3 regions of the Paenibacillus sp. PSB04 genome follow, and region 3 is predicted to be linked to each of the others. Evidence: predicted binding sites of a transcription regulator. Region 3 holds the regulator's gene; each other region holds the start of a gene.
What was found. Region 3 encodes Rex, which represses fermentation and respiration genes when NADH is low (regulators of the CRP and FNR family bind a similar motif). Its sites were predicted from a motif close to TTGTGAAATATTTCACAA; they were not measured.
Positions count from the first base shown of each region.

Region 1 (4,284 bases), 2.6 Mb from region 3:
CTCGGAGCACCCGGATAACAAAGAGCGGTCGGGTGAAACTGAATAAACTCCATATCGCGGATCTCAGCCCCTGCCCGATAGGCAATCGCCACACCATCGGCCGTGGCCACTTCCGGATTAGTGGTGTACCGGTAGAGCTGTCCCGCGCCGCCGGAACAAAGCACGGTCGCGTTAGCCTGCACAAAGATCCGCTGTCCATCCGGGCGCTGAACCAGTGCTCCCTTGCACTCGCCGTCTTCTGTAATAACGTCTATTACAAAGTGATGCTCCCATACCTCAATATGATCATGCTCCGCAACCTTCTCCGCCAGCGCTCTGACAATTTCGTAGCCGGTCGCGTCCCCGTTGGCATGCAAAATTCGCCGGTGGCTGTGCGCGCCTTCCTGTGTCAGGGCAAGCTCCCCGTTCTCCAGGTCAAACGTTGTGCCGAGCCGGATCAGCTCCTTGACGCCCTCCGGGCCTTCATTGACCAAGAGGTCCACCGAGGAGGACGAACACAGCCCTGCACCCGCCATCAGCGTATCCTGCCGGTGATACTGAGGGGAATCATCCTCCGAAATGACCGCGGCAATCCCCCCTTGTGCATACCGGGTGTTGCTTTCGAGCAGTGCCTTTTTCGTGATCATGATGACGTGCCGGTCCTTGCTTGCCTGAATCGCCGTATACAACCCGGCTATGCCCGAGCCGATGACGATGACATCCGTCTTGGTCCGGGGCAAAGTCTGCAGATCAAAGTCAACCAGATATTGTGGAATCATGTGCCTGTTCACCTGTCTTAAGAGAAAGAGTAGCGCATGCTACTGTACTTGTAACATGCGCTCTAAAGAAGTTCTGGCTTTATCTGCAACAACCGGCGGCACGTAGATTTGCGGCTTCATGGTTTCCAGACACTTCACCAGTTTTTTCAGATTGTTCACCTTCATGTTCGGGCATACCAAAAACTTGGTGGCGAAATGAAACTCCTTATCCGGGCTATCGAGACGAAGCTGGTATCCGGTACCGTCTTCGGTTCCGACGATAAACTGTTTGCTGCTTGATTTTTTGCAGTATTCCAAAATCGCCGTGGTGCTGCCCACGAAATCGCCCATGGCTACGACCTCCGGACGGCATTCCGGGTGTACGACAAACTCGGCGTCGGGATATTTGGCTTTCATCTCCACAACGTCTTTTACCGTCAGCATATCATGCGTATTGCAGTACCCTTCCCAAATGATGAGCTTCTTGTCGGTATGCTGCTGCACATAGTGACCCAAATTTTTGTCCGGTACCCAGATGATCTCATCGGAATCGACCGATTGAATCACCTTTACCGCATTGGAAGAGGTACAGCAAATATCCGTTTCCGCCTTGATCTCTGCCGAAGAGTTGATATACGTAACGACTTTGGCGTTAGGATGCTGCGCTTTCAGTTTGCGGAGTCCGTCCACGTTGACCATATCGGCCATTGGACAGCCTGCACGCTCATCCGGAATCAGCACCGTTTTGTTCGGAGCCAGAATCTTAGCGCTTTCACCCATAAAATGAACGCCGCAGAAGACGATGACTTCCGCATCGGTTTGAGCCGCTTTCTGGGCAAGCAGGAAGGAATCGCCACGGAAATCCGCTACTTCCTGAATTTCATCCCTTTGATAATAATGCGCCAAAATAATGGCGTTTCTTTCCTTCTTCAGCTTAAGCAGCTTCTCCGTCAGTTCCCGCTTTTGTTCCTGCTTATGCTCCAGTGCCAGAGCTTCCACCAGTAACCCACTCCCTCTGAAATCCCATGATTTTACCCGGTTGATGGCTTCATAACCTCATAACATCATGAATAGTTTGTGAAAATTCTCCCAAAGTTGCCCGTTGCAACCTCGAGACCATCTTGTTTATCAACTAATTTACACAAGGTTCACGATACTGTCAATTGACTAAAATGATCTTTATATGCTATCTAGCCGGAAGAAAACAAAGCTTCCCGCTCGATTCCGTCCGATTAGGCCGCCTCGCTTCTGTTTGGAGCTTGCAGCCGCCCCAATCGCTACTATGCCTCAAAAAAAATTAACTGGTGCAACAGAGTTAAGGCGGAACGCTGTCGGCTTTAATGCTTGAACACCTCAAATGTCCGCCGCTCTTATTTCCTGGCAAACGACACAAAAAACCCGGGGACGGCTAACCGTCTCCGGGCTGTTGTTGCATTGGGATTAGGATCTGGATTCCGGCGGTGTTCCGCCGTTGCCCGAACCTGGATTCTCATTCGTTCCATCATTGTTATTTGGAATGTCGCCCGGCGTATCCGTGTTGATATCGCTTGGCGGGTCATTCGGCAAGTTGGATGGAACATCGTTCGGAATTTCTTCCGTTGGCAGGCTGGTATTATCCTTGCCCTGAATGCGTACACGCACGTCACCGACGTTGTCGATGACAGGGGCGCCATGTTCGGAGGAACCTTCATCATTTCCGCTTCCGCCCTCTTTCGGGCCGTCTTCAGAAAGATAACCTTGCTCGATCAGTTCCTTGATCTGTTCAAGCTCTAGCGTCTCCTTCTCAAGCAGCGTGTTCGCGATGAGGTGAACCTCTTTCGAGTACTTGGTCAGCAGGTCTCTCGCCCGCTCGTAGCACTCGTTTGTCATGCGCTGCATTTCCTGGTCGATCTCATAAGCGATCGAATCACTGTAGTTCTGCTCGTGACCGAGGTCACGGCCCAGAAATACCTGACCTTGCGAGGACCCGAACTGAAGCGGTCCAAGCTTCTCGCTCATACCGTATTCCATAATCATGCTGCGGACGATCCCCGTAGCCTGCTGGAAGTCGCTGTATGCGCCTGTTCCGATTTCACCGATAAACAGTTCCTCGGAGACCCGGCCGCCCAGGAGACCCGTCACCTTATCAAGCAGCTCCTGCTTGGTCACAAGCATCCGGTCTTCCTTCGGCATCATGATGACATATCCGCCGGCGCGTCCGCGCGGAATGATCGTTACCTTGTGTACCATATCGGCATGCTCCAAGAAGTAGCCCACAATCGTGTGGCCGGCTTCGTGGTAAGCGACAATCCGCTTCTCCCGGTCGCTGATCACGCGGCTGCGCTTCTCGGTACCGACGATGACACGGTCAATCGCTTCATCAACTTCTCGCATGGAGATGTCTTTACGGTTACGGCGTGCAGCAAGCAGCGCCGCTTCGTTCATCAGGTTCTCCAGCTCGGCGCCGGTAAAACCTGTCGTACGTTTAGCCACAACATCCAGCTTGACGTCTTTGGTCAGAGGCTTGTTGCGTGCATGAACCTTCAGTACTGCCTCGCGGCCTTTCACGTCTGGACGATCGACCGTAATTTGACGGTCAAAACGGCCTGGACGCAGAAGCGCGGGGTCGAGGATGTCGGCACGGTTCGTTGCAGCCACGATGATGATGCCTTCGTTACCGCCGAAACCGTCCATCTCAACGAGGAGCTGGTTCAGCGTCTGTTCGCGTTCGTCATGCCCGCCGCCAAGTCCGGCACCGCGCTGACGACCTACGGCGTCAATCTCGTCAATGAAGATAATACATGGTGCGTTTTTCTTGGCGTTCTCGAACAAGTCACGCACACGGGATGCACCGACCCCGACGAACATTTCCACAAAGTCCGAACCGGAAATACTGAAGAACGGAACTCCGGCTTCACCCGCTACAGCGCGGGCGAGGAGGGTTTTACCTGTACCTGGAGGGCCTACGAGGAGAACCCCTTTAGGAATACGGGCACCTACTGCGGCAAATTTCCGCGGATCCTTCAGGAACTCAACGACTTCGACAAGCTCCTGCTTCTCTTCGTCAGCTCCCGCAACATCCTCAAAGGTAACCCTTTTCTTCTCTTCATTATATAGGCGGGCGCGGCTCTTGCCGAAGTTCATAACCTTGCCCCCGCCTCCCTGCGCTTGATTGAACAGGAAGAAGAAGAGAATAAACATAATAACCAAAGGAATCAGGGAAGAGAGCAGCGTCAGCCAGACGCTTTCGCCTTCCATCTTCTTCTGGGTGAATTTCATGCCGGTTTTGTCACTGGCAGCTACCAGCTCTTCGATTGCAGCATCTGTAGCCGGAGTGTAGGTCGAGAAATTCTCTGATTTAACGTCGGCCGGTTTATTCTTATATTTACCGGTTACCAGATAGGCGTAACCGTCGAATTGAACCGTAATTTCCGATACGTTACCAGCAGCGATTTGCTGGCGCAATTGATCGTATCTAGGGCTGTCAGCAGATTCACCGCTGTTGCTGACAAACTGGACTATGCCCACCACAACTAAAAAAAGAATCAAATAAAAACCAGAATTCCGG
Region 1 covers NZ_CP081301.1:1,400,769-1,405,052, reverse strand. The annotation lists gene nadB (L-aspartate oxidase) at 1-758, opposite strand, end outside; gene nadA (quinolinate synthase NadA) at 798-1,736, opposite strand; gene ftsH (ATP-dependent zinc metalloprotease FtsH) at 2,178-4,284, opposite strand, start outside.
Region 1: a site for Rex is predicted at 1,813-1,830, ahead of nadA (quinolinate synthase NadA). Genes of this name have one in related genera too.

Region 2 (4,284 bases), 550 kb from region 3:
CTTTTCTACATCAAGGGGAGCTATGGCCATGAAGAATCAGCCGAACTATCAATACCAAGCGGAAATCGAAAAGCTCCGGGACCGGTTTCAATTCGATTTCGTGTCCCTGGCTCTGGTTCAGCCGGCTGAGGACCGATTCGTATTGACCTGGCAATATGCCTCCGGCAACATGAACGATCGCTATAAGCGGATTGTCCTGCATTCAGGGAAAGGCATTGCGGGCATCGTGTTCAAAACCGGCAAGCCGATGCTGATCCAAAATGTGAACACCGATATCGAATCCCGGGATTTGTTCAATTATCCGATCATCGTGGCGGAGCAGCTGAAGAGCCTCGGGGCCATCCCGCTGTGGGAAGCAGCGCGGGTTCAAGGCGTCTTGCTGGTGGGCTACCGCGCGGAGAACCGCCTGACCCAAGCAGCCTTCGACCAGTTCCAGGAGGGACTTGGCAGGGAATTTGGCGCTTTTCATGCGGGGGAGGTGGGACAGCCTTGATTCGGATGACAGATGAACATTTAAATGACCTGCTGAAGAAGATGTATGCGAACAGCATGGAGGCGATCTTTTTTATCGATGAAAAAGGCAGCGTCGTCGCCATGAACCCGGCCGCGGAGAACATTTTGGATATCGACGTGATCGAACGGATGCAGTCCGGCGTCGACGATTCCTTCTGCCAGGCCTGCAAGGGCTACACGGATGAAAAAGACCAGATTTCGTGCTCCAAATGCTATTTGGACTATCCGAAAGGGGATTTTTCCTCGTTCCAGGTCTATCTCCAAACCCGGGGCGAAGGCGTCGTCCCTTATGCAGCCAGCTATCATACCATTGACGAGGAGCGGGGAATCCGCGTGCTCATGCTGTTGGACCTGACTAAACAGCAGAAGACGCAGGAGATGCTCCAGCGCTCGAATCTGCTGAAATACGTCATTAAAGCGCAGGAGGACGAGCGAAAGCGGATTTCCCGGGAACTGCATGACAGTGTCGCCCAGGAGCTGCTCAGCTCGCTTGTGGACCTGCGCGTGGTCAAATATATGGAGGTTGGCGAAGATGTACTGAAGAAGCTGCAGCAGACCGAAGTGTCGCTGACGCGGCTGCTGGACGACATCCGCCATTTATCCGTGGAGCTGCGGCCGGCCTCGCTCGATGACCTGGGACTGGAAGCGGCATTCCGCTCGCATTTCAAATGGATCGAGAAAAACTACGGCCTGCTCGTCGATTTCTCGGCGGAGCTGTCCGCAGCCCGATACGGCAGCGAGATCGAGACCGTGGTCTACCGCGTATGCCAGGAAGCCGTCCTGAACGCGCTGAAATACGCCGGTACCGACGAGGTGCATGTCCGGTTATGCGAAGAGGACGGGGTCCTTCAGCTGACCGTCAAGGATGACGGAACAGGATTCAATATGAATGAGAATGAAGCCAAGGGCACCGGCCTTGGCCTATACGGGATGCGTGAGCGCGCCGAGCTTGTCGGCGGCCAGTTCATGCTGTATTCGGCCATCGGCGGAGGGACGAAGGTGGAGCTGCGCATTCCGTGTTCAGAGGATAACGAGAGGGAGAGGGAGACCGATACACGATGAAAATTGTCATAGCGGATGATCATGCGGTGGTCCGGAGCGGCTTTTCCATGATTCTGAACTACCAGGAGGATATGGAAGTCGTCGCGACGGCCGCTGACGGCATGGAGGCTTACGCCATGGTAGCCAAGCATCAACCGGACGTGCTGCTGATGGACCTCAGCATGCCTCCGGGCGAGAGCGGTCTGATTGCCACGGGCAAGATCAGCAATGATTTTCCGAATACGAAAATACTGATCCTCACCATGTATGATGACGACGACTATTTGTTCCATGTGCTGAAAAACGGCGCCTCCGGTTACGTGCTCAAAAACGCGCCGGATGAAGAACTGGTCTCGGCCATCCGGATGGTGCACAAGGGAGGAACCTACATCCATCCGCAAATGGCCACGTCACTGGTTCGGGAGTATATTAAAAAGGACAGCGAGAGCGCGGACAACGATCCGTTTAACAGCCTCTCCCCCCGGGAAATCGAGATTTTGCCGCTCATCGCCAAAGGCTACGGCAACAAAGAGATTGCGGAGAAGCTGTATGTCTCCGTCAAAACGGTGGAGGCCCATAAGGCCAAAATTATGGAGAAGCTGAACCTGAAAAGCCGGCCGGAGCTGGTGGAGTATGCACTAAAGAAAAAACTGCTGGATTTCTAGCATTTTTAAGGATACCGGGTGTTCCAGCCACAGAATATAGGGAAGTTCCCCTGACGAATTCAGGGAACTTCCCTATTATCTTTGTGAATATCGTCACGTACAATAAGGCATGGGGATCAATGAAGTCAGCCATTTATCATGTTCAGAAAAGGTGGTTGAAATGATCAAAAAAGCGCAGCTGCCGCTGCAGACGATGAATTTGGTGCTTGGATTTATGGTATGGGTCATCATTTCCGCATTGCTGCCGTTCATTCGGGAGGACATATCCATCCCGGCGGACCGGCTGGCGATCCTGACCGCGATCCCGGTGGTGCTGGGCTCGGTGCTCCGTTTGCCGCTGGGATACTACGCCAACGTCCTGGGCGCACGGATCGTGTTTATCGCAAGCTTTATTCTGCTGCTGTTCCCGGTTTATTTTATCAGCACGGCCACATCCTTTACGCATCTTGTGATCGGCGGCCTGTTCTTGGGTATCGGAGGAGCCGTCTTCTCGGTCGGTGTCACCTCGCTCCCTAAATATTATTCGAAAGAAAAGCTGGGCTTGGTCAATGGAATTTATGGAATGGGCAATGTCGGTACAGCCATTACCACCTTTGCCGCACCTGTCGTTGCTACGCAAATCGGGTGGGAGCGTACCGTCCAGCTGTATTTAATTCTGCTGCTCGCGTTTGCGGTGCTGAACGTATTCTTGGGTGACCGCAAAGAAACGAAGGTCAAAACGCCGCTCATGGAGCAGATCAAAGGCGTCTATAAAAACGATAAGCTGTGGTATTTTTCATTGTTCTATTTCATCACCTTCGGTTCGTTCGTTGCGTTTACGGTTTACCTTCCCAACTTCCTGGTTACGAATTTTGAGCTGGCGAAGGTGGATGCGGGGATGCGCACGGCCGGTTTCATCGTGGTGGCGACCTTCCTGCGGCCGGTGGGCGGGTGGCTGGCGGACCGCTTTAAGCCGCTGTTCCTGTTAATGGGTGTATTCGTCGGACTTACGATTGCAGCCATCATCTTGGCGTTCTCTCCGTCGATCGGCCTCTATACCGTGGGTTGCTTAACCATCGCGGTAGGCGCCGGACTTGGCAACGGGATCATTTTTAAACTGGTGCCGCTGTATTTCAACAAGCAGGCGGGGATCGTGAACGGGATCGTGTCCATGATGGGCGGCCTTGGCGGCTTCTTCCCGCCGCTGATGCTTTCCTTCATTCATTCGGTGACCGGGCAGTATTCCATCGGGTTCATGGCGCTATCCCAGGTAGCGCTCGCCAGCCTCGTCATCGTTGTCTGGATGTTTTATCAAGATAAACTGGCCGTTTCCTCGGAGGTGTTCAATTCCACAGGGCAAGGCATTCTCGTGACGGACCTGAGCGGAAAGATCCATGCCGTGAACCCGGCATTCACGAAGCTGACGGGCTACACGGAGGAGGAAGTGATCGGCAAAAATCCGAGCATCCTGAAGTCCGGCCGTCAATCCGGTGATTTCTACAGCACCATGTGGGCGGAAATCAAGGAGCGGGGAAGCTGGCAGGGGGAGATCTGGAACCGTCGAAAAAATGGCGAGGAGTATTTAGAGTTATTAATCATTAATGCAGTTAAAGATGATGCCGGAGACGTTATCCAATATGTCGGAACGTTCAGCGATATTACGAACAAGCCTACAAACGACCGCTATGGAGGCGGAAGCTCAAAGCTGAAAAGCAGTCCGCAGCTGCAAGGATAAAGCGGGCTGAAGCATGTACGGCTATACGAAGGAGGAAGGAAACATGGCGGCGAACCCCCATTTGGATCAGCTGGCTAGACCGATGCGCGACCTGCGGATTTCCGTGACGGACCGATGCAATTTCCGCTGCACATACTGCATGCCGAAGGAGATCTTCGGGGATGATTATGCCTTCATGCCCAAGGAGCAGCTGCTGTCATTTGAGGAAATTACACGGGCAGCTAAGTTATACGCTTTGCTTGGCGTCCGAAAGATTCGCCTGACCGGCGGTGAGCCCCTGCTGCGCCGTGGACTTACCGAGCTCATTCGTATGCTTGCTGCTATTCCGGGGATTGATGATATCGGGCTGAC
Region 2 covers NZ_CP081301.1:4,574,153-4,578,436, forward strand. The annotation lists gene K2F33_RS21175 (GAF domain-containing protein) at 29-493, shown strand; gene K2F33_RS21180 (sensor histidine kinase) at 490-1,575, shown strand; gene K2F33_RS21185 (response regulator transcription factor) at 1,572-2,219, shown strand; gene K2F33_RS21190 (nitrate/nitrite transporter) at 2,380-3,933, shown strand; gene moaA (GTP 3',8-cyclase MoaA) at 3,977-4,284, shown strand, end outside.
Region 2: a site for Rex is predicted at 2,301-2,318, ahead of K2F33_RS21190 (nitrate/nitrite transporter). Genes of this name have one in related genera too.

Region 3 (4,284 bases):
AATCTTGTTCCAAGCTGAAGCGGGCTGCTGAATTTTACTGAAAAACGCTATCCTCTAATTATAGTACAATCCGGGCTGTTCGTCATATATATCTCTTCAATACAAATAAGAGTATATCACATTGTATATACTAAATCGAAGGTAAAGTGTGAATATATTTTAAATATTATCCTTTGTAAGCCAAAGAACCCCATTTGAGGATGAGGTTCTTTCTGCATGATATGGCCGTTTAAACATAATCATCGATTGGGCAGCGTGAACGGGCTGCCGATTTCCGCTCCGTCGCTGAACCGGTAAAATTGATAGTAATAGTGATCTTTCACCTTGTAGAACAGCTGCCATACGTATTCTCCGTTATAAACACCCGGTACGAGGCGCATGTCTTTGATGCCGGGAATGGTGCTTTTGATTTTGGCCTTCATCTTCTCTTTGGACATACCGCTGCTCAAAAGCTCTTGATGTACGGTATTCTGGCCTTCCTTGGGTTTTCCCTGATCGGTGAACTGCACCCAGACCATGACCTCCTGGCCTGTCTTGTTCGTCCCTTCCACGACCCAGTAGATGCTGTTCTGGTCCCACACCGACTTTTGGGCATCGGCGACCGACACGATTCCGGCTTCCTGCTTCGCTTTGGCAATAGCGGTGTCCTTTTCGCTCCATTGATCCTGCAGCACGTAAATAAAATAACGGTAAGCGCCGAAAATGATCAGCAGCAGGGCGACAATGCCGAGAAAGATCCATTTTTTCTTGTTCTTCAACCTGAACTTCCTTTCTGAAAGGTGAGCTAATCATCCCGGTCTTATCGGGAGAGAAGACCTTCAAAAGCCGCTTGGGCTTCCCTGCGGATGCGTTCCTCGTCCAGGGTGAGACAGCTGCCGTGCTTCACGACCTGCTTCCCGTCCACCCAGACATGCTCAACGTCCTTCGCGCTGGCCGAATAAATGACGTGTGAAATGAAGTCCGTACGCGGCAGAAAATGAGCCTGATCCGTATTCACCGCGATAAAATCCGCCTTCATCCCGGCCTCAAGTGCACCGACTCCCTCCAGGAACAAGGATTGGGCTCCGTAGATCGTGCCCATACGCAGTGCTTCCGCCGCGGGAACCGCCGTCGGATCTCCCGAGACGCCCTTATGTATCAAAGCGGCAAGGCGCATTTCTTCAAACATGTCCAAATTGTTGTTGCTCGCCGCACTGTCGGTTCCCAGGGAAACCGTAATGCCTGCCTGCATCATGTCGGTAACGCGGGCCACACCGCTCGCCAGCTTCAGGTTGCTGCCAGGGTTGTGTGATACCGTCACGTGATGCTTCGCCAAAATGTCGATTTCCTCGTCTGTTAAATGGACCGCGTGTGCCAGAATCGTCGGCCGTGAGAACATGCCGAGCTTCTCCAAATGAATCGCCGGACGCGTTCCATAATCGCGTACGTTCTGCTCCACTTCCGCCTTGGTCTCCGACATATGCGTATGCATCGGCAGATCCAGGTCATGCGCCGCCTGAACGAACTTCTCGATAAAATCAGGAGGGCATGTGTACGGGGCATGCGGAGAAATCATTGCCGTGATCCGGCCGTCTGCCTGCCCGTGCCAGTCCTTGGCGAACTGAATGGCTTCGTTCAGCTTGTGCCGCTGCACATCCTCCGGGCACAGACCGATGACACCCCGGGTCAGGGCAGCGCGCATGCCGGATTCAGTCACCACTTTGCCCACCTGATCCATATGATCGTACATATCGAGGAACGTCGTCGTGCCGCCCTTCAGCATTTCAAGCACGGACAGCGAAGTCCCCCAGCAGACGTCACTGGACGTGAATTTCGCTTCCATCGGCCACATTTTTTCCTGCAGCCATTCCTGGAGCACCATGTCATCTCCGTAACCTCGCAGCAGCGACATGGCGGTATGTCCATGGGTGTTGATCAGGCCCGGCATAAAAAATAAATGCGTGCCGTCGACGACCTGTACGCCTTCCTCCAGCTGCGGCTCATCTTCACCGATATAGGTGATGCGGTCGCCCTCAATGACCATCCAGCCGTGCAATACCGGCTGCTCCGGCCGCAAAACGGCAAAGCTGCCGTTCTTGATGGCCCATTTAGGATTGGCGCTCCGGCTGCTGGAGCTCTTCAAATTGTCCGTCATCTTCCGTGTCGTCCTTTCCGTTGTTCAAATAATAAGCCAGGCTGAGCAAATCCGTCGTAAAATCGGCGGCATGGATCCGGATGCTAGCCGGCGCCTTCAGAATCGTCGGCGCAAAATTCAGAATCGCTTCGATCCCGGCCGCAATCAGCTGATCGGCGACGTTTTGCGCTTCGAAATCCGGGACGGTAATGATCCCGATCCGGATATTTTTGCTTTGTATCGTTTCTTTCAGCTCATCCATGGCCTGTACCGTCAAGGTGTTGATCCGCGTGCCGATTTTGGACGGATTGGCGTCAAACACGGCCACGATCTTCATATTCTCCTTCAGGTAAAAGTTATAGTTGGACAAAGCTTGACCAAGATTCCCCGCTCCGACCAGCACCGCGTTGATCTGCTGGTCCAAATTCAGAATTTGACGGATCTTCTCGATGAGATAGGACACGTCATACCCTATCCCCTTACGGCCAAAATCCCCGAAATACGCCAAATCCTTGCGGATCTGCGCCGGGTTGAGATCCAGCTTCTGCCCGAGCTCCTGGGAGGAGACCGTGGCCACCTCCCGCTTGTTCAGCTCATTTAGATATCTAAGATATATAGGCAATCTGCGGACAACCGCCTCGGATATTTTCTCCGATTTCATGCATGTTCCCCCTATTGAACGGCTTGAATATTTATTTGGTTATATAGATTGAACTAAAGTTGTGCATTGAACTTCCTGTTCTAACCGCTTTAGTTCATTCTATCTAATGGACTCATTTAAGACACACCGTCCTGATGAAGCCATTCAGAGATGCGCGGAACCATCTGGTCTGTCTGCATATGCTCCATTTTCGGTCCAGGCAGCGAGTACAGGAAGTACTTCCCGTAATACGATTCGATGACACGCGTATCGTATACGATGACGATGCCCCGGTCGTGGGCGGTGCGGACCAGCCGCCCGAAGCCCTGCTTGAAGCGGATGACGGCCTGCGGGACCGACAGCTTCATGAACGGGTTCTTCTTCTGGCGCTGCAGCAGCTCGCTCTTCGCTTCCACCAGCGGATGGTTCGGCGGCTGGAACGGGAGCCGGACGATGGCCAGGCACGTCAGCGCTTCACCCGGGATGTCCACGCCTTCCCAGAAGCTGCTCGTTCCAAGCAGCACCGAAGCGCTGCTGTCCGTAAACCGCCGGATCAGCTTCGTGCGGCTGCCGCTGTCTACGCCCTGTCCAAGCACGGCGATGTCGCTTTGTGCAAGGGCTTCTTTCAGCGGCTCGTATACCTGGCGCAGCATGCGGTATGAGGTGAACAGCACCAGCATCCGGCCGTGGGTCGCGATCGCGGCGTCCGCTAGTGAGCGGGCCAGCGTTTCGACAAACAGGGCGTCCCCGACGCTTCCCTTCACGCTTGGAAAATCCCGCGGAATGACGAGCAGCGCCTGGTCCCTGTACCGGAACGGGGACGGAAGCTGGACCGTCACAAGGCGTCCGCTGTCCTGGTCCTCCTGCAGTCCGAGGTTATCGATCATATACTGGAACGATTTATCTACGGATAAGGTGGCGGACGTCAGGATGACGCTCTTTTTCTTATCAAAAAACAGTTCCTTGAGCTGCTTGCTGACGTCAACCGGAACAGCGTACAGCTGGAGCGATTTGCTGCGGAAATGGCCGCTCGCTTCCATCCAGTACACGACGGTTTCGTCGTTCAGCGTCATAAAGAAGCGGAGATTCTCCCGCTCGGAGCTGAGGTCCTTGAGCAGCCCGCCGATATCGGTGATCAGGCTGTCGGAACCGTAATCATCCTGCTCCTCCTTGTATTCGGCCAGCATCTTTTCACCTTTGCGGACGATTTCCCCTACCGTGACAAAGATCTGGTTTTCGAGCGCCGCCAGCGTCTCCCACTCTTTCGGCTTTTTCCCCGGCTGAAGGCGCAGCGTATACTGGCCGCCGTCGCCGGGAGCAGCGTCGCTCCGTTCCGGAAGCAGGCTGAAGAGCAATTCGCTCAGCTTGTCCCAGTGCTCTTTGACATCGACCAAATCCTCGCTCATCCGGTCGATAACGGCGGTCCATTCACCGGCCTGCTCATAGGCCGACGATTGAAGCAGCTGGCGAAGAGCCGGCAGCTGCCCGCTCCGGGCGTCCTTATAGAGCCGTGTCAGCGTATGGACGACCG
Region 3 covers NZ_CP081301.1:4,023,421-4,027,704, reverse strand. The annotation lists gene K2F33_RS18720 (cell wall elongation regulator TseB-like domain-containing protein) at 240-758, opposite strand; gene K2F33_RS18715 (amidohydrolase) at 800-2,134, opposite strand; gene K2F33_RS18710 (redox-sensing transcriptional repressor Rex) at 2,088-2,774, opposite strand; gene dinG (ATP-dependent DNA helicase DinG) at 2,891-4,284, opposite strand, start outside.